DNA from 4 places in the Streptomyces sp. NPDC002734 genome. Region 1 is predicted to be linked to each of the others. Evidence: riboswitches for the same ligand, from Rfam matches in the RefSeq annotation. Region 1 holds a riboswitch; each other region holds the start of a gene.
What was found. Region 1 has a riboswitch for cyclic di-AMP ahead of ABT026_RS09035 (transglycosylase family protein). Riboswitches for the same ligand answer to the same signal wherever they lie in the genome.
Positions count from the first base shown of each region.

Region 2: it holds a riboswitch for cyclic di-AMP, as region 1 does, so the genes downstream of both, ABT026_RS00335 (C40 family peptidase) here and ABT026_RS09035 (transglycosylase family protein) in region 1, are expected to answer to the same signal.
Region 3: it holds a riboswitch for cyclic di-AMP, as region 1 does, so the genes downstream of both, ABT026_RS11140 (M23 family metallopeptidase) here and ABT026_RS09035 (transglycosylase family protein) in region 1, are expected to answer to the same signal.
Region 4: it holds a riboswitch for cyclic di-AMP, as region 1 does, so the genes downstream of both, ABT026_RS25540 (M23 family metallopeptidase) here and ABT026_RS09035 (transglycosylase family protein) in region 1, are expected to answer to the same signal.

Region 1 covers NZ_JBEOVU010000007.1:123,060-130,455, forward strand. The annotation lists gene ABT026_RS09025 (cytochrome P450 family protein) at 1-763, shown strand, start outside; gene ABT026_RS09030 (transglycosylase family protein) at 900-2,120, shown strand; cyclic di-AMP (ydaO/yuaA leader) riboswitch at 2,362-2,530, shown strand; gene ABT026_RS09035 (transglycosylase family protein) at 2,535-3,233, shown strand; gene eno (phosphopyruvate hydratase) at 3,527-4,807, shown strand; gene ABT026_RS09045 (FtsB family cell division protein) at 5,071-5,580, shown strand; gene ABT026_RS09050 (DUF501 domain-containing protein) at 5,652-6,200, shown strand; gene ABT026_RS09055 (Ppx/GppA phosphatase family protein) at 6,197-7,138, shown strand.
Region 2 covers NZ_JBEOVU010000001.1:79,166-86,561, reverse strand. The annotation lists gene ABT026_RS00345 (C40 family peptidase) at 1-842, opposite strand, end outside; gene ABT026_RS00340 (hypothetical protein) at 1,219-1,572, shown strand; gene ABT026_RS00335 (C40 family peptidase) at 1,682-2,842, opposite strand; cyclic di-AMP (ydaO/yuaA leader) riboswitch at 2,850-3,009, opposite strand; gene ABT026_RS00330 (hypothetical protein) at 3,299-4,582, opposite strand; gene ABT026_RS00325 (hypothetical protein) at 4,805-5,455, shown strand; gene ABT026_RS00320 (pyridoxamine 5'-phosphate oxidase family protein) at 5,461-5,946, shown strand; gene guaA (glutamine-hydrolyzing GMP synthase) at 6,039-7,396, opposite strand, start outside.
Region 3 covers NZ_JBEOVU010000009.1:183,029-190,424, forward strand. The annotation lists gene ABT026_RS11125 (dihydrofolate reductase family protein) at 1-698, shown strand, start outside; tRNA gene ABT026_RS11130 (tRNA-Met) at 748-821, shown strand; gene ABT026_RS11135 (PP2C family protein-serine/threonine phosphatase) at 954-2,087, shown strand; cyclic di-AMP (ydaO/yuaA leader) riboswitch at 2,322-2,461, shown strand; gene ABT026_RS11140 (M23 family metallopeptidase) at 2,473-3,513, shown strand; gene ABT026_RS11145 (aldo/keto reductase) at 3,607-4,551, shown strand; gene trmB (tRNA (guanosine(46)-N7)-methyltransferase TrmB) at 4,572-5,333, opposite strand; gene ABT026_RS11155 (NsdA family TPR-like regulatory protein) at 5,420-6,844, opposite strand.
Region 4 covers NZ_JBEOVU010000033.1:57,428-64,823, forward strand. The annotation lists gene ABT026_RS25525 (bifunctional acetate--CoA ligase family protein/GNAT family N-acetyltransferase) at 1-148, opposite strand, end outside; gene ABT026_RS25530 (HPr family phosphocarrier protein) at 236-553, shown strand; gene ABT026_RS25535 (GntR family transcriptional regulator) at 743-1,450, opposite strand; gene ABT026_RS25540 (M23 family metallopeptidase) at 1,633-2,385, opposite strand; cyclic di-AMP (ydaO/yuaA leader) riboswitch at 2,399-2,568, opposite strand; gene ABT026_RS25545 (M16 family metallopeptidase) at 2,796-4,184, opposite strand; gene ABT026_RS25550 (M16 family metallopeptidase) at 4,181-5,536, opposite strand; gene ABT026_RS25555 (hypothetical protein) at 5,844-6,287, shown strand; gene ABT026_RS25560 (DNA gyrase/topoisomerase IV subunit A) at 6,413-7,396, shown strand, end outside.

The sequences.
Region 1 (7,396 bases):
CCGCCACGGGGGCGGCCCGCGCGGCGGCGTGGCGCGCTCGGTGAAGAAGATGCGCGGCTACCTCGCCGAGCTGATCCACCGCAAGCGCGCCGCCCTGCCCGCGCAGCCGGCGCCCGGCGAGGACCTGATCTCCGGTCTGATCCGCGCCTCGGACGAGGGGGAGCACCTCACCGAGAACGAGGCCGCCGCGATGGCGTTCATCCTGCTGTTCGCCGGCTTCGAGACGACGGTCAACCTGATCGGCAACGGCGCCTACGCGCTGCTCACCCACCCCGCCGAACGCGAGCGGCTCCAGCGCTCGCTGGCCGCGGGGGACGAGTCCCTCCTGGAGACCGGCGTCGAGGAACTGCTGCGCTTCGACGGCCCCGTGGAGCTGGCGACCTGGCGGTTCGCGACCGAGGAGCTGACTCTCGGCGGGCAGCGGATCGCGGCCGGCGATCCGGTCCTGGTGGTGCTGGCCGCGGCGGACCGGGACCCCGAGCGGTTCGCCGAGCCGGACACCCTGGACCTGTCCCGCCGCGACAACCAGCACCTGGGGTACGGGCACGGCATCCACTACTGCCTGGGCGCCCCGCTCGCCCGGCTCGAGGGCCGCGCCGCGCTCGCGACCTTGCTCACCCGTCTGCCTGACCTCCAACTCGGCGCTGCGCCCGAGGAGTTGCGCTGGCGCGGCGGTCTCATCATGCGTGGCCTGCGGACTCTTCCGGTCGAGTTCACTCCCGAGCCGGGACCAAGTGGAAGCAATAGTTCGACAGTTCTGTGATGTTCGTGTGTTCTGTGCGACATCGAGTTGTGACGAACGATGATCACCGGCTACGTTCCCGCACAGACGTGACGACCCCGCCGGCGCGGTGCCGGACGTGGTCGCGCGCCCACAGCAGTCGACGAAAGGCATCCGCATGCTCTCCGGAAACGGTCGTCACCGCCGCCCCCGTCAGGCGCCGGCGGTCGTCGTCGCAGCCGGCGTGACCGGGTCCGCCCTCGCCCTGCCGCTCTTCGCGGCCACCGGCGCGAGCGCGGCCGACGGGGCGACCTGGGACCGGGTCGCCGAGTGTGAGAGCGGAGGTGCCTGGAGCGCCGACACCGACAACGGGTTCTTCGGCGGTCTCCAGCTCACCCAGGACCAGTGGGAGGGCAACGGCGGCCTGTCGTACGCCTCCAACCCGGCCGAGGCGAGCCGTTCGCAGCAGATCGCCGTGGCCGAGCGCATCCTCGCCGAGCAGGGCGCGACCCCGTGGCTCGCCTGTGGCGCGATGAACGGTCTGCGCGAGAACGCCCCCGCCGCCCAGGTGGACACCGGCGTGGACGCGCTGCGCACCGGCGACGTGACGGACTCCGGCTCCTTCGACGGCTCGGCCTCCGGCTGGGGGTCCGCCGGCGGCGACCGCACCGGCGGTTCCGGCGCCGGGCGCGCGGACGAGGCGCGCGGCTCCGGCTCGGCCGAGGCGGCCGGCGACGCCGACCAGGGGATGCTCCGGGGCGCGGGTCACGGCCTCTTCCCGGGCGCCGACTACGCGCCGGCGGACGGCGGGTCCCTGGACCTCGGCCAGGAGGCCGGGCAGGACGAGGGACTGGACCTCGGCGAGGACCTGGGCCTGGTCGACACCGGCACCGGCGCCCCCGTCGTCCCGGACCTGCCCGAGGTCGGCGGCGGCGACGCGGGCGAGCACGGCGGCGGCCAGTCCGGCGACCACGGCGACACCGGCAACGGCACCGGCGAGGGCAAGGGCGACGCGGACCAGGAGGAGACCGGCGACACCGGCTCGTCCGACGAGGACGCCCCGCTGTTCGACGGCGAGGGCGACCCGCTGTTCGGGGACGACACCCCGCTCTTCGGCGACGACGCCGCCACCCAGGAGGACTCCGAGGCCTCCTCCGGCTCCGGCCGCCACCGCGGCACCAGCGCCGAGGAGAGCACGCAGAGCACGAGCGGCTCCTCGGGCCGCCACGCGGCCCCCGCGGGCACCTACACCGTGAGGGCCGGCGAGAGCCTCGTCTCCATCGCCAAGTCGCAGGACGTACAGGGCGGCTGGCGCGCCCTGTACGAGGCCAACAAGGACCTGATCGGGGACGACCCGGACCGTCTGGTGGCGGGCACGAAGCTGTCCCTCCCCGCCTGAGCCGGGCCGGGGACGGCAGGGGACGAGACGATCAGGCAGGGTGAAAGCCGGGCAAAATCGGGGGAGTTACCCACCCTTTCGTCCTGGAATGTCTGATTCCGGAGAAGTGAGAGATGGGTCTCAGAAGCCCTGATCGTCTTTGAAATCCCGGCCTGGGCGTGGCTAACGTCGAACCGCTCGCTCCAGCGGGCCCCGGCGGCCGTCACGCCTAATCCTGCCAACGGCCGTACGGGACATGTCGTCGCGTCATGCGCCGTAGGCAGGAGCGGGGGAACCAGGTAAGCGCCGTGTCCGGCAGCGAGATCGCCGGACCGGCTAGGGGTGAAGCCGTGCACCGGGAGGTGCGCGGCCGGGCGACCCTCATAGCCCGAACCCGACAGCTCACCTCGCAGGCGTCGGTGAGGGGATACCTCCATGTCGTTTTCCTGCCAGGGCAAGCACCGTCGCCCCTCCAAGGCCAAGCGCGCCATCGCCGTCGCCGGTCTCACCGGCGCCGTCGTGGCCGCCCCGCTGATCACCGCGGGCACCGCCTCGGCCGCCACCGAGTCCGAGTGGGACGCCGTCGCCCAGTGCGAGTCGGGCGGCGACTGGTCCATCAACACCGGCAACGGGTTCTACGGCGGTCTGCAGTTCACCAACCAGACCTGGGCCGGCTTCGGCGGCACCCAGTACGCCGCCCAGGCCAACCAGGCCACCAAGGCCCAGCAGATCGAGATAGCCGAGAAGGTCCTCGCCGAGCAGGGTCCGGGCGCCTGGCCGCACTGCGGCGTCGGCCTGTCCAGCTCCCCGTACCAGGGCGGCGCCGCCGAGGCCCCCGCCCAGGAGCAGGCCCCGCAGCAGGAGGCCGCCCCGGCCCCCGCGCCGAAGGCCGAGAAGCCTGCCCAGCCCGCCAAGGCCGAGAAGCCGAAGAAGGCCGAGAAGGTCACGACGCCCACCGGCAAGAAGGTGCTGAAGGGTGACGGCGAGTACAAGGTCCGCAAGGGCGACTCGCTCAGCCGGATCGCCGAGAAGCACCACACCAAGGGCGGCTGGAAGAAGCTGTACAAGCTGAACAAGGACGTCGTCCAGAACCCGCAGCTGATCTACCCGGGCCAGATGCTCCACCTGAGCTGACCCGCCGGGCGGCGGGCTCCACCCGAGCCGGCCGCCCGCCCCCGTGACAGCCCCGCCCCCGTGTTGCGTGATCCGCGCACGGGGGCGGGGCATTTGCACGCAATACGTCCGCCCACTTTTTGTTTCGGGTCGGAACAATTAATCTCCTGTTACCCCTCCGTAGAGGGGGCGACCGGCTGGCCGATCCCGTCCGGCCGGTTAGGCTCGGTCTCGCAGAGCCACGGAGGCTGTGCACCCCGTGCCGGACCAGGTGGTCCGGCGCCACTCGCGTCACATCCCAGAAGGAGATGCTCGTGCCGTCCATCGACGTCGTCGTAGCCCGGGAAATCCTGGACTCCCGAGGCAACCCCACGGTCGAGGTCGAGGTCGGCCTCGACGACGGCAGCACCGGCCGTGCCGCTGTTCCGTCCGGCGCCTCCACCGGCGCCTTCGAGGCCATTGAGCTTCGCGACGGTGACAAGAACCGCTACCTCGGCAAGGGCGTGGAGAAGGCCGTCCTCGCCGTCATCGAGCAGATCGGCCCGGAGCTCGTCGGCTACGACGCCACCGAGCAGCGCCTGATCGACCAGGCGATGTTCGACCTGGACGCCACCGACAACAAGGGCTCCCTCGGCGCCAACGCCATCCTCGGCGTCTCCCTCGCCGTGGCCCACGCCGCCTCCGAGGCCAGCGACCTGCCGCTCTTCCGCTACCTGGGCGGCCCCAACGCGCACCTGCTGCCGGTGCCGATGATGAACATCCTGAACGGCGGCTCGCACGCCGACTCCAACGTGGACATCCAGGAGTTCATGATCGCGCCGATCGGCGCCGAGTCCTTCTCCGAGGCCCTGCGCTGGGGCACCGAGGTCTACCACACCCTCAAGAAGGTGCTGAAGACCAAGGGCCTGGCCACCGGCCTCGGCGACGAGGGCGGCTTCGCCCCCAACCTCGGCTCCAACCGCGAGGCGCTGGACCTGATCCTCGAGGCGATCAAGGAGGCCGGCTACACCCCCGGCCAGCAGATCGCCCTCGCCCTCGACGTCGCCGCCTCCGAGTTCTACAAGGACGGCAAGTACCTCTTCGAGGGCAAGGAGCGCTCCGCCGCCGAGATGACGGAGTACTACGAGGAGCTCGTCGCGGCCTACCCGCTCGTCTCCATCGAGGACCCGCTGTTCGAGGACGACTGGGACGGCTGGAAGACCATCACCGACAAGCTGGGCGACAAGGTCCAGCTCGTCGGCGACGACCTCTTCGTCACCAACCCGGAGCGCCTGGGCCGCGGCATCGAGGAGGGCGCCGCCAACGCCCTGCTGGTGAAGGTCAACCAGATCGGCTCGCTGACCGAGACCCTGGACGCCGTCGAGCTGGCCCAGCGCAACGGCTTCAAGTGCATGATGTCCCACCGCTCCGGCGAGACCGAGGACGTCACCATCGCCGACCTCGCCGTCGCCACCAACTGCGGCCAGATCAAGACCGGCGCCCCGGCCCGCTCCGAGCGCGTCGCCAAGTACAACCAGCTGCTGCGCATCGAGGAGATCCTCGACGACGCCGCGGTGTACGCCGGCCGCAGCGCCTTCCCGCGCTTCAAGGGCTGACACCCCGGCCCCCGGGCCGCGACGCCCGACCGTGCCCCCGGAGCTCCGGCTCCGGGGGCACACCCTTGTCCGTGTCCCGCGGGCCCGCTGCCTGCCCCGCTGCGCGCGGCCGCGCCCCGGCGTCACGTACCGTGTGCGGGGAAGAAGACGCGGGACGGCCGCCAGGACGCTCACGCGGCACAGCAGGCGCAGGCGCAGAGGCACGTACGCACAGCAGGCACGCAGGCAGGCACACGGCACGCCGACGGGGAGGCGCGGAGAAGATGGCGCAGAACCGGGACCGGTTCTCCACGACCACCCGGCTGCGGCTGCTCGGTGAGCAGACCGCCGCCCGCGTCTACCGCTCCCAGACCCGCCGCCAGGCCCGCCGCTCCCGGCTGACCGGCCGGGCCGCGCTGCTCGCCCTGGTGCTGTGCACCCTGATCGTCGCCCTGGCCTACCCGACCCGGCAGTACGTCTCCCAGCGCGCCGAGATCGCGAAGCTGGAGGAGGAGCGCGACGCCGCCCGCGAGCGGGTGGAGGACCTGCGCGACCTCAAGGCGCGCTGGAAGGACGACGCCTACGCCGAGCAGCGGATCCGCGAGCGGCTGCACCAGCTGCGGCCGGGCGAGACCGGGTTCACCGTGCGCGGCGCCGCCTCGGCGCCGCGGCAGGACGCCGGGCGGCCCACCGCGGACCGCCCCTGGTACGACATCCTGTGGGAAGACGTCGACGAGGCGGACACGGCGGACGGGACGGCCCGGGCCGCCGGCCGCGCGGACGCCGCCCGCTGACGACCGACCGCGCGGACGCCCGCTGACGACCGACCGCCCCACCATCAGAGCGAGAGAGCAGAACCCCAGGCATGGAAACGCCCCCGCCGCCCACCGAGCGCACCGAGCCCACCGACGCGGACGTCGAGGCGTTCCAGCTCCAGCTGGGCCGTCCCCCGCGCGGGCTGCGCGCCATCGCGCACCGCTGCCCCTGCGGGCAGCCGGACGTCGTGGAGACCGCGCCGCGACTGCCGGACGGCACGCCCTTCCCGACCACGTACTACCTGACCTGCCCGCGCGCCGCCTCCGCGATCGGCACGCTGGAGGCGGACGGCGTGATGAAGGAGATGACCGAGCGCCTCGCGTCCGACCCGGAGCTCGCCGCCGCCTACCGCGCCGCCCACGAGGACTACATCCGGCGCCGCGACGAGATCGAGGTGCTCCAGGGCTTCCCCAGCGCGGGCGGCATGCCCGACCGGGTCAAGTGCCTGCACGTCCTGGTCGCGCACTCCCTGGTGGCCGGTCCGGGCGTCAACCCGCTGGGCGACGAGGCCATCGCCCTGCTGCCCGAGTGGTGGCGCAAGGGCCCCTGCGTGACGCCGCAGGGCTGCGCCGCGCCGGAGGAGGGGGAGGCGCAGTGACCCGGGTCGCCGCCGTCGACTGCGGAACCAACTCCATCCGTCTGCTGGTCGCCGACGCCGACCCGGTGACCGGCGAGCTGACCGAGCTCGACCGCCGGATGACGATCGTGCGGCTCGGCCAGGGCGTGGACCGCACCGGCCGGCTCGCCCCCGAGGCGCTGGAGCGCACCTTCGCCGCCTGCCGCGAGTACGCCGCCGTCATCGAGGAGCACGGCGCCGAGCGGATCCGCTTCGTCGCCACCTCCGCCTCCCGGGACGCCGAGAACCGCGACGAGTTCGTGGCCGGCGTCCTCGCCGTCCTGGGCGTCGAGCCCGAGGTGATCACCGGTGAGCAGGAGGCCGAGTTCTCGTTCACCGGCGCCACCCGCGAACTCGCGGGCCGCACCGACCTGGCCAAGCCCTTCCTGGTCGTGGACATCGGCGGCGGCTCCACCGAGTTCGTCGTCGGCGACGACCGGGTGCGCGCCGCGCGCTCGGTGGACATCGGCTGCGTGCGGATGACCGAGCGCCACCTGGTCGAGGACGGCACGGTGGTGGACCCCGCGACGGACGAGCGGATCGCGGCCGTACGCGCCGACGTGGAGGCCGCCCTGGACCTCGCGGAGCAGACCGTCCCGCTGCGCGAGGCCCGGACCCTGGTGGGTCTGGCCGGCTCGGTCACCAGCGTCTCGGCGATCGCCCAGGACCTGCCGGAGTACGACTCCGCCGCCATCCACCACTCCCGCGTCCCCTACGAGCGGGTCCGCGAGATCACCGGGGAGCTGCTGGGCTCCACGCACGCCGAGCGCTCCCGGATTCCCTCGCTGCACCCCGGCCGGGTCGACGTGATCGGCTCCGGCGCCCTGGTGCTGCAGGCGATCATGGAGCGGATCGGCGCCGAGGAGGTCGTGGTCAGCGAGCACGACATCCTCGACGGCATCGCCTGGAGCATCGCCTGAGCGACCGCTCGGGCCACGGCCCCGCGCTGCGCATGACATGAGTCACACAACCGGTGCGGACCGGGAGGGCAACCCTCCCGGTCCGCACCTCTTTGTCCCCGGCGCCGGTCGGGCGGCCTGCGGCGGGCCAGGCGAAAGACCAGGGCGGATTCCGTCAACCCCTCGTAAAATCCAGCGGGTTGATCACCGTCCGCGTGTCGCGCACGGCGGCCCGGGGAGGGCCCGGCGGTGGTCCCACCGTTCTTCGCCACACCCGCG
Region 2 (7,396 bases), on a different contig from region 1:
CAGACGTACGGGCTGCCGAGCTTCCGCTGGGCATAGGCGATGGCCGCCGCGGTGCGCGAGTTGGGCGCGGTGATCCTTCCGCCCGAACCGCCCGATCCGCCCGAGGGCTGCCGGCCGTTGGCCGCGGAGCCATTGCCGTTGCCGTTGCCGTTCCCGGTTCCGTCGCCGCTCTGCCGGGACGGGCCTTCGGCGGTGCCGCCGCCGGTCCGGGCGGCCAGGCGCCGGCGCTCCTCGGCGGTGAGCTGGGAGAGCAGGCGGCGGGCCTTGGTCAGTTTCGTGGTGACGGTCCTCTTGTGCCGTTCCGCCCGTTCCTGCTGGTCCCGCAGCTTCTCCAGTTCGGTCCGGGCCTCCTCACGCACCTCGTCCAGCTCGTGCATCTGCCGGGAGACGGAGGCGATCTCGGTGGCCTGGAGGGCGCCGGCTCGCTCGGCCATTCCGGCGTCCCGCAGGAAGCGGTCCGGGTTCGAGGAGAGCGCCAGCTGCATCGTCGGGCCGAGGCCGTTGCCCGAGCGGTACTGAGCGGCCGCGGCCGATCCCAGTGACTCGCGGGCGGCGTTGAGGTCCTCGGTGCGGCGGGCCGCCTCGTCCTGGAGCTTGTCGACGCGGCGTTCGGCGGCCTGGGTCCGCTCCTTCGCGCCGTTGTACTTCTCGGTGGCCGCCTCGGCCTCCTGGTAGAGCCGGTCGACTTCTTCGCGCACCTGCTCCGGAGTCGGCTTCGGCGCCGCGTGTCCGACTCCGTCCAGTCCCGCCGACGCGGCCGCACCCGCGAGAACCGCGGTGAGCAGGGAGCGTGCCCTGCTGCCGCTCCGCTTGTGCTGTGGGGGTTTGCGGTGCGCTGCCACGTCGAGTCCAAGTCCTTCCGTACGTCCCGTCCCCGGGCGGGACGGTCACGCATCCGGCGGCGACCCGCACAGGGGAGGCGGGCCGCCGCCGGAGCCTTCGATGGGGTGTCCGACGCCGTCCCGGTCAGGACGACGGAGGGGAGTCGGGCACCTGGAGGAGGACGCTAATCCGGTACGTCACCGTCCGGTAACGGTTTGTGCGCAGATGAATGCAAAGAGTCACGATGGTGTGTGGAGGTGACGGGCCCAGGTTCGATCTTGGTGGAACCGTGAGGCGGGATGACCGAATGCATACTTATGGGGCGGATGTGGCGGGCGGGGTGCTACGGGCGGCCCGCTGCCGGGGCCCTCGACGGCGGTGGCTAGGCTCCCCGCCATGGACGTTCTCCTGCACATATTCGTCGGTCTTCACATCATCGGAATCGCCGCGCTCCTGGGTGGCTTCTTCCATCAGATGAAGGCCATCGGTCAGGGCACCGCCCGCTTCACCCCGGGCATGCTGCACGGCGCCCTCACCATGCTGGTCACCGGCATCGTGTTGGTCGGCCTCAACGAGGCCCAGGGCGGCTCGGTCAACCACATCAAGATCGGCATCAAGCTGCTGCTGCTGATCGTGATCCTCGGCCTGGTCTACGTGAAGCGGGACGAGGAGCGGGTGGACAAGGGGCAGTTCGCCCTGGTGGGCGCGCTGACCACGGTGAACATCTTCATCGCGGTGCTGTGGACGTGATCCGGCGCCGGTGAGGCCGGTGACGCCGGTGAGGCAGGTACGCGGACGGCCCGCACGCATCGAGCGTGCGGGCCGTCCGCGTAGGTCCGTCCGCGTTCGGTCGTCCCGGTCAGGCGGGGCGGACGATGCTGTGGATGGAGCCCTCGCCGTCGTAGTAGATCGACTCCTCGCGCACGTACGCGCCGGGCTTGGGGGCGTGGATCATCATGCCCCCGCCGATGTAGAGGCCCACGTGGGTGATGTCGTCGTAGAAGAAGACCAGGTCGCCCGGGCGGGCGTCGGAGACGGGGACAGTGGTTCCGGCGTTCACCTGGTCGTAGGTGGTGCGCGGCAGGTCCACGCCGGCGGACTTCCAGGCGGCCTGGGTGAGGCCGGAGCAGTCGTAGGAGTCCGGGCCGGTCGCGCCCCAGACGTACGGCAGACCGATCTTCGCCTCGGCGAAGGCGACCGCCTTCTGCCCCAGTGAGGTGGAGGCCTCCGTGGTCCCGCCGGAGCCGGTACCCGAGCCGCTGCCGCCGGCGGCCTCCTCGGCCTCCTGCTCGGCGAGCGCGTCCTGGCGGGCCTTCTCCTCGGCCGCCTGCTGCTTGGCCAGCTCCTCCGCCTTCCGGCGAGCCTCCTCCTCCTTCTTCCGCTCGATCTCGGCGAGCCGCGCCTTCTCCTCGGCGGTGAGCTCGGCCAGGAGTTCACGCGCGTCGGTGAGCTTCTTCTGGACGGTCGCCTTGCTGGTGCGCAGCTTCTTCTCGGAGGAGTTGAGCGTCTCCAGGCTCTCGGTGGCCTCCTGCCGCTTCTCGGCGGTGTCCGCCTGTCTCTCCACGTACTCCTCGACGGCGTCCTGCTGGCGACCGGTCAGGCGGTCCATCAGCTGGGCCTGGTCGAAGTAGTCCTGGGGCGCGTCGGAGAGGAGGAAGGTGGCGGTGTCGGGGAGGGCCGTGCCGGAGCGGTACTGGGCGGCGGCGTACGAACCGAGCTTCTCGCGGGCCTCGTTCAGTTCCTCGGTGCGCTCGGCGACCTCGTCGAGCAGCTTGTCCAGGTCCTTGCGCTGCTTCTCGCTCTGCTCTTTGGCCGAGTTGTACTTCTCGGTGGCGGCCTCGGCCTGGCGGTAGAGGCGGTCGACCTTCTCCTGCACCTCTTCGAGGCCGGGGCGGTCGGACGGCGCGGCCTGGGCGGTCTGGGCGAGCAGGGCCACGGAGGTGAGGGCGACGGTCGCCAGCGCGGGGGTGCGTATGCCCGCGAGCAGGCCCGCCGGGCGGGGCTTTCGGTGCGACGCCAAGGCGGCGACTCCTTCCGTCTCCCGCCTACCGGGTTAGCTGTCGGGTTCGGGCGTGACGTCCGGAAGGATTGCCCTACGGTCCGGCGGGGCGGCCGGACCGATTCACCCCAGGTGGTGCGTGCGGGTCCCCGGCTCCGGCGCGCGGCCGGACTCGGCGGGGGCCGCACGGACCGGCGAGGTTCGCCGGTCGGGATCGGACGGCCCGCGGGCACGTTAGCCAACCTGTGGGGTCCCTGTGAAGGACGGTGTTCGATATGCCCGATACGTTTTCGTGACCTTGGGGTGAGTGTGGCGGTGCGTGACGGATGTGCGGCGTGCGGTCACCATCGACGCGCCGCCCGTACCAATCGCCGCCCACACCACGCGTCGCCCGTATCACGCGCCGCCCGTACCAATCGCTGTGCGCACCATGCGCCGTGCGCCCACGCGGAGCCCGCGCGCGGCGCGCCGGGCGGGTCACTCGGTGATGTCGACGACCACCTTGTTGGTCTCCAGCCCCGCGGCCGTCACGACCTGGACCTCGACCCGGCCGGGTTCCACGTCGGCCGGCACCGGGACGGTCAGCACCGTGTCGGACGGGTTGCTGAAGCCGCCCGCGACCGGGACCAGCGGCACGTGGACGTTGACCGCTCCTATCCGGACGACCATCCGCGACAGCCGGTCCGCGCTCTGCGCGCCGGGCGGGACGAAGCCCGCGCCACGGATCTCGATGTCGTCGCCGGTGCGGATCGGACCGTCCAGGTCACCGGCCTCGCGCGCCCGCACCACGGAGAGGACGACCGCGCGCCCGCCCTCCGCGTACTTGCCCGCCAGGTATGTCGCCGCCGACACCAGCACCACGACGGCCAGCCCCCACGGCAGGTCGGGCAGCTGCTCGGGGCGCCGGGCCAGCCGGACCAGGCCGAAGACCAGCGCCACGGCGGAGATCGCCACGTACTGGATGTCGGCGAAGCTGCCCCGGCCGGAGTCGTCGGTCAGCAGGTCGGCGGCCCGGGGCCGGTGGGCGCGGACCTTCTGCAGCCGCTGGCCCTGCACCCGCAGGCTCACCACCCGCCGGACCAGCACCGCGATGGCGCAGACCACGGCCAGTACCGTCACCACGCCCGCGCCCCGGGCCAGATCCAGACCCGCGATCAGCTCGTCGCGCCTGCGGTGTCCGGAGGCGGCGGCCAGCTGACCGGCCAGCGTGAGCACGGCGAAGGCGGTGAACAGCACCCACGCGGCGGCCACCGCCCGGGAGGTGGACAGACGGTTGTCCTCGCCGATCACCGGGGCGAGCACTCCGCCCTTGTCGCGGTGGAACCAGGAGGCCGCGGAGAGCGCGGCGCCCGTCAGCAGCGCGGCCAGCAGTCCGGCCGTGCGCGCCGCGGTCCAGCCGGCGCCGATCGCGGTGAGCGCCTGGACCAGCAGCAGCACCACCGCCGCGCCCCACACCGCGTACAGCGTGGTCCGCCACAGCCGGGCCAGCCACGCCTGCCCCTCGGACCGGCTCCGCTCGGCCACCTCGGCCGCGGACTGGGTGAGCTCGTCGGAGACCCACTGCCGGGAGGCGGAGGCCGAATGGGCGACCGCGGCCGGCAGCCCCTTCCCCGCGGCGAACTCGTCCCGCTGGTGGAGGAAGGCCGCCACGGCCTTCCGATGCCCCGCACGCGCCCCGTGCGGGCAGTCCCCGCACGTGCAGCCGCCCCCGTGGGCGTCCCTCGCCGCGTCGGCGCCCTGCCTCGCCTCCTGCACCGCCACGCCGTGTCCGCCTTCCCGCACCCGATCGTCCCTACGGCAACTCCGCTGCCGAGTAGGGGAATTGTGCCGTACCGCCCGCCCCGTCCGGTCCCCGGGGCCCACGTCGGCGCGGGCGTGCGGGGGAACCAGAGGCCACGCTCGTGGCCTCTTCCTGCACAACCGTCCCAGGGGGCCGCGGGTCTCGGGTTGGCCACAAGATTTTCGACTTGTTCGGAGGCACCGGTGTATTCCCTGTTCGACGACCCCGGACTCGTGCACCTGATGCGGCAGGTCGCCGTGGGAGCGGCCGGCGTGGAGATCCCGCGTCCGGTCGCGCACCCGGCACCACTGGCGTCCCTGGTCCATGTCGCCGAGTGCTACGGGTTCCGGTACTCCCACGTGCGGGTCGGCAACGGGATCATGAACTGGCCGGTCGTCGTCGTGCTGCACCGCGACGACTCGCCCGGTGGGAGGCGGCGTGCCGCGGCGACCGTGGCGACTCTCCCGCCCGCCACCGGCGGCATGCTGCCGGGGCTGCGGCCCGGCCGGCTGCCTCGACGGCCGGACCCGGAGGCGCAGCTCGACCTGATCAGGGCCCACGTCACGTTCGACGTGCTGACCCGGCTCCCCCTGCGCCGTGGGCAGGCTCTCGTCTGGGCCATGACCGCGCCGATCCTGCTGCTGATGGTGGCGACCGGGGAGTACGCGGTGATGGGTTCCGCGGCGCTGCTGATGCTGTTGATGCCTTACGGCGGCATCGCGGGCAACCGCCTCCGCCGCCGGCGCCTCGCCCGTCGGCTGAGGGCCGCAGGCTGCGTGCCGATCCTGGCGGAGGACGGACGGCCCGGTTTTTCGCGGAGCGTGCCGAGCGATTTCGGCGGGGAGGCAGACTGACGGCCATGACGAGCATCACCGACTGGGCAGCGTTCTCCCTGGCCGAACCCGAACTCGCCGAGGTGGTCGAGAAGCGGTTCGGCGACTTCACCCACCACGTCCTCGCCACCCTCCGCCGTGACGGGTCGCCCCGCACCACCGGCATCGAGGTGCGGTTCCTGGACGGTGACCTCTGGCTCGGCATGATGCCGGGCTCGCTGAAGGCGCGGGACCTGCTGCGCGACCCGCGCTTCAACCTCCAGGCCAATCCCGGTCCGGGCGTGGGGATGGGCGGCGGCGACGTGCGGATCGCCGGCCGTGCGGTCCCGGTCGAGGACGGCGAGGCCCGCAGCCGCTACGTCGGGGAGGTCTCCCCGCCCGACCCGGACGCCTTCCACCTGTTCCGCGTCGACCTCACGGAGGTGGTGCGGGTGTCCGTGGAGAACGACGAGTACATGGTCGTGCAGACCTGGAAGCCGGGCGAGCCGCTCCGCAGCGTGCGCCGGACGTGACCACGACGGGTGACCACGGCGCGTGACCACGACGACGGGGCGCCGTCCGGCTGTCCGGACGGCGCCCCGTCGTCACGCGGTGCTGGGAGAGGTCACTCCCACTCGATGGTGCCCGGCGGCTTGGAGGTGACGTCCAGCACGACGCGGTTGACGTCACGCACCTCGTTGGTGATGCGGGTGGAGATCTTCTCCAGCACCTCGTAGGGCAGCCGCGACCAGTCGGCCGTCATGGCGTCCTCGGAGGAGACCGGGCGCAGCACGATCGGGTGGCCGTAGGTGCGGCCGTCGCCCTGGACGCCGACGCTGCGGACGTCCGCGAGCAGGACCACCGGGCACTGCCAGATCAGGCTGTCCTGGCCGGCCGCGGTGAGCTCCTCGCGGGCGATGGCGTCGGCCTCGCGCAGCAGGTCCAGGCGCTCCTTGGTGACCTCGCCGACGATGCGGATGCCGAGGCCGGGGCCCGGGAAGGGCTGGCGCTGGACGATCTCCTCCGGCAGGCCGAGCTCCTGGCCGACCATCCGGACCTCGTCCTTGAACAGCTGGCGCAGCGGCTCGATCAGCTTGAACTCGAGGTCCTCCGGCAGGCCGCCCACGTTGTGGTGGGACTTGATGTTGGCCGTGCCGGTGCCGCCGCCGGACTCGACGACGTCCGGGTACAGGGTGCCCTGGACCAAGAACTCGACGGGCTGGTCGCCCGGGGCCTCGGCGACGATCTCGGCCTGCGCCTGCTCGAAGACGCGGATGAACTCGCGCCCGATGATCTTGCGCTTCTGCTCGGGGTCGCTGACGCCCTTCAGCGCGTCGAGGAAGCGCTCCTCGGCGTCGACGACCTTGAGCTCCACGCCGGTGGCGGCGACGAAGTCCTTCTCGACCTGCTCGGTCTCACCCTTGCGCATCAGGCCGTGGTCGACGTACACGCAGGTCAGCTGCTTGCCGATGGCCTTCTGGACCAGCGCCGCGGCGACCGCGGAGTCCACACCGCCGGACAGGCCGCAGATGGCGCGCTTGTTGCCGACCATCTCGCGGATGGTGGCGACCTGCTCGTCGATGACGTTGCCCGTGGTCCAGTCCGGGCTGATGCCCGCGCCCCGGTACAGGAAGTGCTCGAGGATCTGCTGGCCGAACGTGGAGTGCATCACCTCGGGGTGGTACTGCACGCCGTACAGCTTCTTCTCGTCGTTCTCGAAGGCGGCGACCGGGACCACGTCGGTGGAGGCCGTCACCTCGAAGCCCTCGGGGGCGGCGGAGCAGGCGTCACCGTGCGACATCCACACAGGCTGCTCGTCCGGGGTGCCCTCGAAGAGGGTGGAACCGGAGCGGCTCACGTGGAGCTGGGTGCGGCCGTACTCACGGGCGCCGGTGTTGTCGACCTGGCCACCCAGGCTCTGCGCCATCAGCTGGAAGCCGTAGCACATGCCGAAGACGGGGACACCGGCCTCGAACAGGGCGG
Region 3 (7,396 bases), on a different contig from region 1:
TGCGACGGCTGATGGTGGAGGGAGGCGGCAGCGTCCACACCCAGCTGCTGCGCCTCGGACTCGCCGACGAGCTCCAGCTGGCGCTGGCCCCGCTGCTGGTCGGCGAACCGGACGCGCCGCGGCTCTTCGGCCCGGGTGGCTATCCGCCGGGCCGCCTGCGGCTGGAGGAGACCCGGCCGGTGGGCGATGTGGTGCTCGCCCGCTACCGGCCGGTCGCCCCGGGCGCCGGCCCCTCGGTCTCCGCCGCCGACCGGTACTGGCTGGGCCTCGCCTGCGACCTGGCCGAGGAGTGCCCGCCGTCCCGCACCGCGTTCAGCGTGGGCGCGGTGGTGGTGGCCGAGGACGGGACCGAGCTGGCCCGCGGCCACTCCCGGGAGGGGGGCGACCCGGTGGTCCACGCGGAGGAGGCGGCGCTCGCCAAGATCGACCCGGCCGACCCGCGGCTGCCCGGGGCCACCGTCTACAGCAGCCTGGAGCCCTGTGCCCGCCGTGCCTCCCGGCCGGCCCCGTGCGCGCGGCTGATCCTCGACGCGGGGGTGCGGCGGGTGGTCACCGCCTGGCGGGAGCCCGACACCTTCGTGGCGGCCGCGGACGGCAGCGGGGTGCTGGCGGCGGGCGGCGTCCGGGTGGTGCTGCTGCCCGAGTACGAGGAGCGTGCCGTGCGGCCCAACCGCCACCTGTCCGGCGGGGCGACGTGAACCGATTCGCTTTTCCCCCGCGCCATGTCGTACAGTGAAGACACAACGACGCGGGGTGGAGCAGCTCGGTAGCTCGCTGGGCTCATAACCCAGAGGTCGCAGGTTCAAATCCTGTCCCCGCTACTGAAGACTCAGGGCCGGAATCCTTTCAAGGATTCCGGCCCTGAGTGTTTGTGTCGTGCTCTCCTTCCTCCGCTTCATCCGCCCGGAGGCCAGCGGTCGCCGCTTTCGCCCGGGCGCGGAACGATGGTCTCCATGCTGAGGCGAGGCGGACCGGTGGATCCGGAGATCGAGGAGGCCCTCGGGTCCGGCCGCCGGTGGTTCCACTACGCCCGCATGGTGCTGCGGGTGCTGCCGTTCATCGCCCTGGTACTCGGCCTGGTCTACGACGGCCTGACGCCGCCGGACGTGACCCCGGTGCCGTTCTTCGCCGCCGCCCCGCTCATCGCGGCCCCGCTCTACACCCTCCGGGCAACGGTGCTCATCGGACTGCTGGCCACCGGTTGCATCCTCACCATGGAACTGATCCGGGACGCGAACTCGCCGGCGCTGCTGGCCACCGAGCTGTTCACGGTGGTCGTCGTCTCGGTGCTGTCGTGCGTGATGAACACCGCGGTGCACCGGGTCGACCTGCGCCTCGCGTCCGCCCGGCAGATGGCCGAGGCGGCGATGCGAGCCGTGATGCCGCCGCCGCAGCGGCGGATCGGCGCCCTGCGGATCGCCTCGCGGTACGAGGCCGCCCTCCAGGAGGCGAACATCGGCGGCGATCTCTACGCCGTGCACGACACCCCGCACGGGGTGCGGATGGTGCTGGGGGACGTGCGCGGTAAGGGGATGGAGGCCGTGGCCGCGGTCGCGGTCGTCGTCGGCGCCTTCCGCGAGGTGGCGGAACGGGCCGACAGCATCGAGCAGGCCGCGGAACACATGGAACAGGCGGTGGTGCGTGAGCGGGACCGACGGGCGGTGGAGCTGGAGCAGCAGGAGGGCTTTGTGCCGGCGGTGTTCGCCGAGTTCTCCCAGGACGGCCGGAGCGTGTCGATCGTCAACCACGGTCATCCGCCGCCGCTGCTGCTGGAGCCGGGGGCGCCGCCGCGGTTGCTGGACCCGGGGGAGGCCGGGAGTCCGCTCGCCCTCTCGGAGCTCACCGGGCCGCCCCGACCCGGACCGCCCGTTCCGCTGCGGCCGGGCGCCACGGTGCTCTTCTACACCGACGGCCTGACCGAGGCGCGGGACGAGGAAGGTGTGTTCTACGACCCGGTCGCGCGGCTGGAGGGGCGGGACTTCCGAGAGCCGGAGGACCTTCTGCAGTTCCTGTCCGAGGACGTGGCCCTGCACTCCGGGGGAGACGTCGAGGACGACATGGCCCTGCTCGTCGTACGGACCCTGTGACCGGCCGGAACACGGCAGCGGCACCCGGTACGCAGGGGGACCCCGGTGTAACGATCAAGCCAAGGCGGCGGTGGCCGTGTGACCGAAGCCATGTCCGTTTCGCCCTGATGAACCTCCATAGGTTCGGGCCACAGGGTCGGACGATGTGAAGGAACGGCTTGGAAATGAGCCACCGCTTCTATTAACGTTCGATAACGCAGCGCGCGGCTGTCCCAGCCGTCACAAGCGACGGCTCCGTGCGCTCTGCCGAATCCCGTAAGGGAACCGGGGAACCACTTTCCGGGGTGAATCGGGCGTATCTCCGTATACGCGCGTAGGAGACCTTCCCGCTCCGAACCCGTCAGCTAACCCGGTAGGCGAGACGGAAGGAAAGGAGCGCGCCCCCGTGGCGTCCAACCCCCCTGCCCCTGAACTGCCCTTCGTGCCGAGCCAGCGTGCGGCCGCCGACGCGTACGGTCCCGCCGGATTCCCCGGCGAGGGCTCCTTCGAGGAGTGGAACCCCAGCGAGGGGACGGTCTCCAGAGGCCGTCACCGGGTGACCAAGCAGCGGGGCCTGGCCCGCAGTTCCACCGTCCTCGGCGTCGGTGTGATCGCCGCCGTCGGCGCGGGCGGCATGGCCACCGCCGCGCCCGGCAAGGCCCCGGTGCACATCACCATGCCGCAGATGCCGTCGCTGGACCCGGTCACCTCCCTGCTTCCCGGCGGCGACGAGACCGAAACCGCGGCCGCCGAGCAGGCCCCCAGCGTCCTCGGCGAGATGGGCGTGGGCGTCGCCCCGGCCGAGACTCCGTCCTCCGCCGACGCCGGCGAGGCGCTGCGCACCCGCATCATGGCGCAGGCCGCCCAGCAGGAGCAGGAGGCCGAGACGCAGGCCGCGCTGGAGGCCCAGGAGGCCGCCGCCCAGGCCGCCGCCGAGAAGGCGGCCAAGGAGAAGGCGGAGGCGGAGGCCCGTGAGGCCGCCGCCGAGAAGGCCGAGGAGGAGGCCAAGGCCAAGGCCGAGGCCGAGCGCATCGCCAAGCTGGCGGCCAGCTTCGTCTCGCCGGCGTCCTCCTACACGATCACCTCCACGTACATGCAGGCCGGCTCCATGTGGTCCTCCGGCTACCACACGGGCCTGGACCTCGCGGCTCCCACCGGCACGCTGCTGAAGGCCGTCCACACCGGCACCGTCACCGAGGCCGGCTGGGCCGGCTCGTACGGCTACCGGACCATCCTCACCCTCGAGGACGGCACCGAGCTCTGGTACTGCCACCAGTCCTCGATCAACGTCAGCGTCGGCCAGAAGGTGACCACCGGCGACGTCATCGGCCGGGTGGGCGCGACCGGCAACGTCACCGGCCCGCACCTGCACCTCGAGGTGCACCCGGGCGGCGGCGACGGCGTCGACCCGATGGCCTGGATGGCCGCGCGCGGCGTCAACCTCTGACGAACGCCGGTTCCCTCCCCCCGCTTTCGAACAGATGCGGTCGGCCGGCGGCGCGTCGGAATGCGCCGCCGGCCGGACGCGTTGGTGACCGTCATGAGTGAACTGCGCAAGCTGGGTACGTCCGGCCTCGAGGTGTTCCCGCTCGCCCTCGGCGGCAACGTCTTCGGATGGACCGCCGACGAGCGGGAGTCCTTCGCCGTCCTCGACGCGTACACCGCGGCGGGCGGCAACTTCGTCGACACCGCCGACTCGTACTCCGCCTGGGTGGAGGGCAACGAGGGCGGCGAGTCGGAGACCGTCATCGGCAGGTGGCTCAAGGCCCGGGGCAACCGCTCCGAGGTCGTGGTCGCCACCAAGGTGAGCCAGCACCCGCAATACCGCGGGCTGTCCGCCGCCAACATCAGGGCGGCGGCGGAGGCTTCGCTGCGCCGGCTGGGCACCGACCACATCGACCTGTACTACACGCACTTCGACCAGCCCGAAACGCCGGTCGAGGAGATCCTGCTCGCCCTCGACCAACTGGTCCGCGAGGGCAAGGTGCGGGCGATCGGCGCGTCCAACATCACCGCCGAGCGGCTCCAGGAGTCGCTGGACTTCTCCGAGCGCGAGGGCTTCGCCCGCTACGCGGTCATCCAGCCGCACTACAACTTGGTCTCCCGGGACACCTACGAAGGCCGTCTGCGCGATGTCGCCGAGCGGGCGGGGCTGGCCGCCGTGCCGTACTACGCGCTGGCGTCCGGCTTTCTGACCGGCAAGTACCGCCCGGGGACGACCGTGGACAGTCCGCGGGCGACCGGAGCGGCCCGGCACCTGGAGAGCGGGCGCGGCCTGCGCGTCCTGGCCGCCCTCGACGAGATCGCCGAGGCACACGGCGCGTCCCCGGCCACGGTGGCCCTGGCCTGGCTGGCCGCCCGCCCGACGGTGGTCGCGCCGATCGCCTCCGCCCGCACGGTGGACCAGCTGCCCGCCCTCACGGCGGTCGCCGGCCTGCGGCTCACCGACGAGGAGACGGCCCGGCTGGACGCGGCCTCCGACTGATCCGCCGTGCCGCCGGTTCCTCAGACCCGGCGGAAGAGCAGGTCGCGCACGACGTGCCCCTTGTCCAGCCCCTGACCCTCGAACCGGGTGATGGGACGGAACTCCGGCCGGGGCGCGAAGTGCCCGTCGGGCTGCGTGTTGGCGAAGCGGGGGTGCGCGGTCAGCACCTCCATCATCTGCTCCGCGTACGGCTCCCAGTCCGTGGCGCAGTGCAGCACCGCGCCCGGGCGGAGCCGGTCGGCGGCCAGGTCCAGGAACTCGGGCTGGATCAGCCGCCGCTTGTGGTGCCGCTTCTTGGGCCAGGGGTCGGGGAAGTAGACGCGCAGCCCGGCCAGCGCGTCGGGCGTGAGCATCTCGCGGAGCAGGATGATCGCGTCGCCGTTGGCCACGCGGACGTTGCCGAGTCCGCTCCTCTCGGCGAGGCTCAGGAGGTTGCCCTGGCCCGGGGTGTGCACGTCCACCGCGAGGATGTTGGTCGCCGGGTCGTCGGCGGCCATCTGCGCGGTGGCCTCGCCCATGCCGAAGCCGATCTCCAGCACGACGGGGCGGTCGTCACCGAAGAGCTCGGTGAGGTCCAGGGTGCGGCGGCCGTCGATGTCCAGGCCCCACCGGGCCCAGAGCCGCTCGATGGCGTCGGCCTGGCCGGTGGTCACCCGGCTGCGGCGGGGCTGGAAGCTGCGGATGCGGCGCTCGTGGTGGGAGCCGGCCGGATCGGGCTGCGGTCCGTCCGGGAACCGGGGGGTCCGGGCGGGGCGGCGGCTGGGGTTCGGGGCGTCAGACACAATGCCCCGATTCTACGGCGCACCGCTCCTTCGCCCCGCTCCCACCACCCCCGGTACGGGCGCCGCCGTGCCGGGGGCGACGGAGGTCAGGCCGGGGTGCCGAGGAGAGGGCGGGCGCGTTCGCGTAACTCCACAACCCGCGGTTCGTCGCCGTACGGCTCGAGCCGGGTGAGCAGGTCCTTGACGTACTCCGTGGTGCGGGCGGACGAGATCCGCCCGGCCACCTCGACCGCGCGGACCCCCTGCTCGCAGGCGGCGTCGAGGTTGCCGGACTCCAGTTCGGCCACCGCGGAGACCACCAGCCGCAGCCCGTGTGAGCGCACGAACTCCTCGGTGGGCTTGGACAGCGCCTGCTCGGTGAACCGCCGCACCTGCCCGGGCGCCTTCAGGTCGCGGTAGCACTCGGCGGCGTCGGCGCAGAACCGGTCGTAGCCGTAGAAGCCGAGCCAGGTCGGGTCGTTGTCCCCCTCACGGGAGCGCTCCAGCCAGCTCTCGGAGGCCTTCAGCGCCGTCCCCGCCGCGGCCGCGTCCCCCGCCTTGGCGTGGGCCCGCGCCTCGACCAGGCGGAAGAAGCTCATGGTGCGGGCCGTGGCCAGCCCTCTGTTGCGCTCCACCGCGGCCTGGGCGAGGTCCACGCCCTCGTCGCCGAAGCCCCGGTAGGTGGCCTGGAGGGACATGGACGCCAGGACGTAGCCGCCCAGCGGCACGTCCGCCGCCGCGCGGGCCAGCCGCAGGGCCTGGATGTAGTAGCGCTGCGCGGCCTCCTGCTGCCCGGTGTCGAAGGCCATCCAGCCCGCCAGCCGGGTCAGCTCGGCGCTCGCCCCGAAGAGCGCGCGCCCGACGTCGTCGGAGTACGAACCGAGCAGCAGCGGCGCCGCCTCGACCCGCAGGCACTCGGGCACCATCGAGGACCGCCAGTCCCCGCCGCCGTACTTGGAGTCCCACCGCCGCGCGTCCTCCGCCGCCTCGCGCAGTTTGCGGACGTCGCTGTGGCCCACCTTCAGCGGCGAGCCGGACCCCTCCGTGGCGCCGGCCTCGCGCGCCACCGAGGTGTCGGCCGGGGATATCAGCCAGCGCGAGGCGGGTGTCGCGTAGGCGGAGACGGCGAAGGAACCGGCGAGCGACTGCCAGATGCCGCCCGAGCCCGCCCGCCGGCCGGCCAGGTCGAGCCGGTACAGCTCGGTGGCCGACCGCACCGCCTGGCCGACGTCGCGCGGGAAGGCCAGACCGACCTCGGGCGTCGGATCGGCGTCCGCCAGCCCGATCTCGTGCAGCGGGACCGGCCGGCCGAGCTTCTGCCCGATGGCGGCCGCGATCAGATGGGGGGCCGCGCCCTGCGGCACCATGCCCTTGGACACCCAGCGCGCCACCGACGTCTTGTCGTACCGGAGCGTCAGACCGCGCTGCGCCCCCAGGTCGTTCACCCGCCGCGCCAGCCCCGCGTTGCTGATGCCCGCGAGGGCGAGAACGGCGCCGAGCTTCTCGTTCGGCCCGCGTTGCTCCCTGGACATCCGGTTCCCCCTCGGCAGAGACGGCTGCCGCGGCTGGCATAAACCCGCGGCATTCGTAAACCCAGCGTAGTTCTCCGAATCCCATGCGTTAAGGGGCAAAGTTCCGTATGGCGAGATTGCTGCCCGGGCGGGAGTACGGAGTGTGTCCACGTGCTCCCGGTGTGTGGCCGTGCGCCCGGCCGTGCGCTCTACGTCGCCGGCGGCCGGGACTGTTCCATGGGTGATGCGTGGGTCGGCCCGCTGTACTGGATCCAGCGGGCTGGGGGACACCGCCGCCACATCCCCGCGGGCGGCGGACCGGTCCGGGAGGCGCAGCCCGCCTCCCGGACCGTACGTACTCCTCCGTATGTACGGAGAGTGTGCGCGGGGCTCCGCACATCGCACACAGTCGGCGTATTTGGCTGAAAATATGCCCCGCGCCGAGGGGTCGTCAGGGCCCTCCCGCCAGGTGAACGCAGGCGCACCGGGTGGTCACCGGGGGCGCGCCAGGGGGCGCATTCAAGTCGCCCCGGTGGAGCGCCACTTGACCGGGCCCTCGGGCGGCCGGCGCGG
Region 4 (7,396 bases), on a different contig from region 1:
ACTCGTCGGAGACCTGCTCGTAGAAGCTGACCAGGCGTTCCGCGTCGTCCTCGGTGATGGGCCGGACGTGGGTGATGCCGCCGTCGCGGAGCACCACGTCGGCTTCCCAGTGCGCGGGGTACTCGTGACGGTCCGACGGGCTCTGCATGCGGCAAGCCTACGGCTCGTGGCCCCGATCGGGGCGCGTGGTGACGCGCGCGACGCGCGCGGACGGTGAGGACAGGAGGTACCGGAGATGCCCGAACGCCGGGTCAGGGTGGCCGCGCCGGACGGTCTGCACGCGCGGCCGGCCGCACGTTTCGTGCGGGCCGTGCAGGACTCGGGGCTGCCGGTGCGGGTGGCCAGGGCGGACGGCGCGGGGGTGGGGCCGGTGAACGGCGCGTCGATCCTCGGGGTGCTGGGGCTGGGGGTGCGCCGCGGCGAGGAGGTGGTGCTGTCCTGCGAGGGCGCCGGGGCGGGTGCGGGGGCCGGGGGCGCGGAGAAGGTGCTCGGCGACCTGGCGGAGCTGCTGTCCGTGGACCGTCCGGAGCGCCCGGGGGAGGCGGAGCTGTGAGCGGGGCGGGACCGGGGCCCGTCGAAACGCGCCGCGCGCGAAATACCCCGCGCGAACAGGAACACGAATGCATCGCACCCCACGAATGGCCGCACGGCGAGAATTGCCGAGCCGACCCCGGAAAGGGCGCACCGAACAACGGAGCGGGAATTGCACCCGCGCACCCGCCTCTTGTATACGGCCCCCTTGTTAATTACGGAGGCCATTCATGTTTACGGCATGTTGCGAGGTCCTCACGCTGTCCGTGCGCGCCGCGCCTCCGCGGTTCTGACCGGGAATGCGCAGCCGGTACAGCACGGTCGAGCGCTCGGTGTGCAGTGCGGTCACCTGCCGGGCCCGCTCCCCGTCGCCCCGGGCCACGGCGTCCACGATGGCGCCGTGCTCGGCCCAGGTCTCCACGGGCGCGGGCAGCGGATCGAGCGCGTACATCCAGGCGATCTTGTGCCGCAGCTGGGTGAGCGTGGCGGTCAGCGCGGCGCTCCCGCAGGCCTGGGCCAGCGTCTCGTGGAACCAGCCGCCCAGCGACCGCAGCTCATCCCCGTATCCGCGCCGGGCCCGCTCCTGACCCAGCCTGACCAGGCCGCGGAGCACCTTGAGGTGGGCCTCGGTACGCCGCTGGGCGGCCCGGGCGGCGCCCAGCGGCTCCAGCAGCAGCCGCATCTCCAGCAGGTCGGCGGCCTCCTGCTCGGTCGGCTCCGCCACGCAGGCCCCGGCGTGCCGCCGGGTGACCACGAAGCCCTCGGCCTCCAGGGTGCGCAGCGCCTCGCGGACCGGGACGCGGGAGACGCCGTAGCGGCGGGCGAGGAGTTCCTCGGTCAGCCGGGTCCCGCGCTCGTGGACCCCGGCGACGATGTCGTCCCGGATCGCCGTGCATACCGAATGCGCGGGAATACGCATGCCGACCTCCGCCTCGATGAATAAGGCGACTCTAAGGCAATGCGCGTGAATTTCCGACGGGAAGTCGCACGGGAGAGGGAATTTTCGGCCGCTCCGCCGCCCGGTGCGCCCGGATACCGTACGGAACGACGAAAAAGCCCCCCGTCCCGGAAACCGGGCGGGGGGCTTTCGCGTGGGTGACGTCAGAGGTTCACGCCGTGGGAGCGGAGGTAGGCGACGGGGTCGATGTCGCTGCCGTACTCCGGGGAGGTGCGGGCCTCGAAGTGCAGGTGCGGGCCGGTGACGTTGCCGGTGGCGCCGGAGCGGCCGATGTGGGCGCCCGGGGTGACCGCCTGGCCGACGGCCACGCTGACCGAGGACAGGTGGCCGTACTGGGTGTACGTGCCGTCGTGCATCTTGATGACGACCTGGTAGCCGTAGGCGCCACCCCAGCCGGCCTCGACGACGGTGCCGCGGCCCACGGAGCGGACCGGGGTGCCGGAGGCGGCGTGGAAGTCGATGCCGGTGTGGCTGCCGGAGGACCAGATGCCGCCGCCCGCCTGGTAGGAGGTGGAGACGTAGGACCCGGCGATCGGGCTGACGAACATGTTGAGGCGGCGGAGACGCTCACGCTCGGCCTCGCGGGCGGCGCGCTCCTCGGCGGCCTCACGCTCGGCGCGGGCCTTCTCGGCGGCCGCGGCGCGGGCGGCGGCCTCGACGGCGGCCCGCTCCTGGGCCTCGGCCTGCTCGTCGATCTGCTCGGCGACGGAGTCGCCGATGGTGACGACGGGAAGCAGGCCGGTGGTCTCGGCGGGGGCCTCCGCCGCGACGGCGGGCGAGGCCAGGGTGCCGACGACGCCGGTGGTGGTGAGAGCGGCGAGGCCTGCCAGGCCGGCGGTGGTGCGGCTGGTCCGGCCGGGACGACGGTGCCTGCCGGGGGCGCAGTTGAACGCCATGAAGTGGCTGAGTCCTTTCCTTCCCTCTCGCCTGCCGGGTTAGCTGTCGGGTTCGGAGCAGGAAGGTCTCCTACGGGTTCCTCCCGCGTGACGGAAGGCGCCCGATTCACCCCAGGGGTACCGCTCGGTTGGGTCCCCGGCTCCCCTGGCTCGCGCCGTACGGGGATTAGGCGATGACTGCCCGGCGCCGCGGATGCGGAGCACAGGTGTGGCGGGCAGCCGGATCGAAGCTAGTTGGGTGATCAATCGGATAACAAACGGATCAAGACTTTTGTAGCGCACGCCACAGGGCAAACCGGACCCTTCTACGCGCATCGCACGGCTCCCGGACGAGCCGGCGCCGGACCGAACGAAGCGGGCCCCGGCGGCCGTAAGGCTCACCGGGGCCCGAAACCGCCCTGAACGGGCCGCTACTCGGCGCTCACCACGGTCACCTCGCCGATGCCCAGCTCCCGCACCGGGCCGGCGATCTGCGCGGCGTCGCCGACCAGGACCGTCACCAGACGGTCCACCGGGAAGGCGCTCACCACGGCCGCGGTGGCCTCCACCGTGCCGGTGGCGACGAGCTGCTGATAGAGCGTCGCCTGGAAGTCGTCCGGCAGGTGCTGTTCCACCTGGTCGGCCAGCGTGCCGGCGACCGCGGCGGCCGTCTCGTACTTCAGCGGCGCCACGCCCACCAGGTTCTGCACGGCGGTGTCCCGCTCGGCGTCGGTCAGGCCGCCCTCGGCGAGGGTGCGCAGCACCTGCCACAGGTCCTGCAGCGCGGGGCCGGTGTTGGGGGTGTCCACCGAGCCGCTGATCGCCAGCATCGCGGCGCCCGAACCGTCGGGGGCGGAGCGCAGGACCTGCCCGAAGGCGCGGACGCCGTACGTGTAGCCCTTCTCCTCGCGCAGCACCTTGTCCAGACGGGAGGTGAGCGTGCCGCCCAGGCAGTAGGTGCCGAGCACCTGGGCCGGCCAGACCCGGTCGTGCCGGTCCGGGCCGGTGCGGCCGATCAGCAACTGGGTCTGGACGGAGCCGGGACGGTCCACGATCACCACGCGGCCGGTGTCGTCCGACGTCACCGCCGGCACCGCGCGCGGGGCGGCCTGGGAGCCCTTCCAGGCGCCCAGCGTCTCGGCCAGCAGGGCGTCCAGGTCGACGCCGGTGAGGTCGCCGACCACCACGGCGGTCGAGGTGGCCGGACGGACGTGCCGCTCGTAGAAGGCGCGCACGGCGGCCGCGTCGATCTTCTCGACGGTGTCCTCGGTGCCCTGACGGGGGCGCGCCATCCGCGAGTTCGCCGGGAAGAGCTCCTTGTACAGCTCCTTGGCGGCACGGCGGGCCGGGTTGGCCAGCTCGTGCGGGATCTCGTCGAGCCGGTTGCGCACCAGGCGGGAGACCTCGTCCTCGGCGAACGCCGGGGCGCGCAGCGCGTCGGCCAGCAGGCCCAGCGCCTTGGGCAGCCGGGAGGCGGGGACCTCCAGGGAGACCCGCACGCCGGGGTGGTCGGCGTGCATGTCCAGCGTGGCGCCGCACCGCTCGAGTTCGGCGGCGAAGTCCTCGGCGGAGTGCTTGTCGGTGCCCTCGGCGAAGGCGCGCGCCATGATGGTGGCGACGCCGTCCAGGCCGAGCGGCTCGGCGTCCAGCGGGGCGTCCAGCAGCACCTCGACGGCCACGACCTGCTGGCCGGGGCGGTGGCAGCGCAGGACGGTCAGGCCGTTGTCGAGGGCGCCGCGCTCGGGCGCGGGGAACGCCCACGGCTTGGGCTCGCCGGCCTGCGGCTGGGGGTGGAACTCCATGGTGGCCAGGTCGGTCACTTGGCCTCCTCCTCTTCGTCCTCGTCGCCTTCGGCGTCCGCGCCCTCGGGAGTGATCGGTTCGTACACCAGGACCGCCCGGTTGTCGGGGCGCAGGCGGGCCTTGGCGACCTCCTGGACCTCCTCCGGCGTCACCTCCAGCACCCGCTCCACGGCGGTCAGCGCGAGCTGCGGGTCGCCGAACAGGACGGCGTACCGGCACAGTTCGTCGGCGCGGCCGGAGACCGTGCCGAGGCGGTCCAGCCACTCGCGCTCGAGCTGCGCCTGGGCGCGCTCCATCTCCTCGGCCGTCGGGCCCTCGGCGGCGAGCCGGGCGAGCTCCTCGTCGACGGCGGCCTCGATCACCGGCACCTCGACGTCGCCGGAGGTCTTGACGTCCAGCCAGCCCAGCGAGGGCGCTCCGGCCAGCCGCAGCAGGCCGAATCCGGCCGTCACCGCGGTGCGGTCGCGGCGCACCAGGCGGTTGTAGAGGCGGGAGGACTCGCCGTAGCCGAGGATGGTCAGCGCCACGTCGGCGGCGTCGCAGGCGCGGGTGCCGTCCTCGGGCAGGCGGTAGCCGGCCATCAGGGCGCGGGCCGGGACCTCCTCGCGGACGACCTCGCGGATCTCCCCGCCGACGACCTCCGGCAGCGCTCCGTCCCGCGGGGCGGGCTTGCCGTCGTGGGAGGCGATGGAGCCGAAGTACTTCTCGACCCAGGCCAGGGTCTGCTCGGGGTCGATGTCGCCGACCACCGACAGCACCGCGTTGTTGGGCGCGTAGTAGGTGCGGAAGAACGCGCGGGCGTCCTCCAGGGTGGCGGCGTCCAGGTCGGCCATGGAGCCGATCGGGGTGTGGTGGTACGGGTGGCCCTCGGGGTAGGCCAGCGCGAAGATCTTCTCGAAGGCCGTGCCGTAGGGGACGTTGTCGTACCGCTGGCGGCGCTCGTTCTTGACGACGTCGCGCTGGTTCTCCATCGACTCGTCGTCGAGGGCGGTGAGCAGGGAGCCCATCCGGTCGGCCTCCAGCCAGAGCGCGAGCTCCAGCTGGTGGGCCGGCATGGTCTCGAAGTAGTTGGTGCGCTCGAAGCTGGTGGTGCCGTTGAGGGAACCTCCGGCTCCCTGCACCAGCTCGAAGTGACCGTTGCCCTTCACCTGGGCCGAACCCTGGAACATCAGGTGCTCGAAGAGGTGGGCGAGGCCGGTGCGGCCCTGGACCTCGTGCCGGGAGCCGACGTCGTACCAGAGGCACACCGCGGCGACCGGGGTCAGGTGATCCTCCGAGAGCACCACGCGGAGCCCGTTGGCAAGGCGGTGCTCGGTAGCTGTGAGGCCTCCTGAGCCTGCCTCGGCTGTGGCCGTGTGACCCATGGGCATGTACGTCCCTTCGCTCGCCTGAAACTTGTATGTCCGGACTGCCTGTCACTCTATGCAACCGAGGGCGGTTGCCGTGAGGTTCCCGATACGTCACATTGCCGCCCGATCCGGGGACACTCCGGCCCGTCGGGAGCTTCTCCCGCCGCCTGGACGGCCGCGCGGTGGCCCCGCCGGGAGCTTCTCCCGCCGCCTGGACGGCCGCTCCGGCGGCCGCGACCCCGATCGCCCCGGGACGCGCGGGTGTGCTGGGATGGGCGCCGTCCACCGGTCGGCGTCGTCCGCCGTGAATGAAGTGAAAGGACGTTCCATGCGCAAGGCCTTGACCGCCGCCGCCCTTCTGGGGCTGGGCGCTCTGCTCCTCTCCGGCTGCTCCGGCTCCGACGGCGACGACGGGGCGAAGGGCCCGGCCGCCTCGAAGGCCGCTTCGAAGGCCTCGCAGCCGGCCGAGCGGTCCTCGCAGGCCGCGGCCCCGGAGCAGGGGTTCGACGGCACCTGGCGCCCCATCAACGACAGCCCCGTCGAGACGTTGAAGATCACCGGGGAGAAGGTCGTCACCACCGGCGAGCTCGCCTGCCCGGGCTCCCTCGAGGGCGTCGGCACCGACAAGCCGCGGATCACCCTGGACTGCGCGAAGCCGGACCCCGCGCGCACGAAGGGAACCCTGAAGATGAAGTCCGACGGCTCCGCCGTCGTGATCGAGTGGGACGGGCCCGAATGGGGAGGAATGATCGACAGCCTGCGCCGGGCCTGAGCCCCGGGCGCCCGTCCCGGGGCGTCACCGGCGGGGGCGCGGTCCCAGGTGTCGGCGGCGAGGGCCACAATGGTGCGCGACAGTCCCCGTTCATGCTCGCAAGACCGTGAAGGAGCCCGGCAGCGATGGCCCGCCGCAGCACGAAGACAGCGCGACCCGATGACGATGCTTTCGAGGAGCGGATCCTCGACATCGACGTCGTGGACGAAATGCAGGGCTCCTTCCTCGAGTACGCCTACTCGGTCATCTACTCCCGCGCGCTGCCCGACGCGCGTGACGGTCTCAAGCCGGTGCACCGGCGGATCGTCTACCAGATGAACGAGATGGGCCTGCGCCCCGACCGCGGGTACGTGAAGTGCGCCCGCGTCGTCGGCGAGGTCATGGGCAAGCTCCACCCGCACGGCGACACGTCGATCTACGACGCGCTGGTCCGGCTCGCCCAGCCGTTCTCCATGCGCGTCCCGCTGGTCGACGGCCACGGCAACTTCGGTTCCCTCGGCAACGACGACCCGCCGGCCGCCATGCGGTACACCGAAGCCCGGATGGCCGACGCGACGAGCCTGATGACGGAGTCGATCGACGAGAACACGGTCGACTTCCAGCCCAACTACGACGGCCAGGAGCGGGAGCCGGTGGCGCTGCCCGCCGCCTTCCCGAACCTGCTGGTCAACGGCGCCTCCGGCATCGCCGTGGGCATGGCGACCAACATGCCGCCGCACAACCTCGGCGAGGTCGTCGCCGCCGCCCGGCACCTGATCCGGTACCCCCACGCCGACCTCGACGCGCTGATGAAGCACGTTCCCGGCCCGGACCTGCCCACCGGCGGCCGCGTCGTCGGCCTGTCCGGCATCCGCGACGCCTACGAGAAGGGCCGCGGCACCTTCAAGATCCGCGCGACGGTCGCCGTCGAGCAGGTCACCGCCCGCCGCAAGGGCCTGGTCGTCACCGAACTCCCCTTCTCGGTGGGCCCGGAGAAGGTGATCGCCAAGATCAAGGACCTGGTGAGCTCCAAGAAGGTCCAGGGCATCGCCGACGTCAAGGACCTCACCGACCGCGAGCACGGCCTGCGCCTGGTCATCGAGATCAAGAACGGCTTCGTCCCCGAGGCC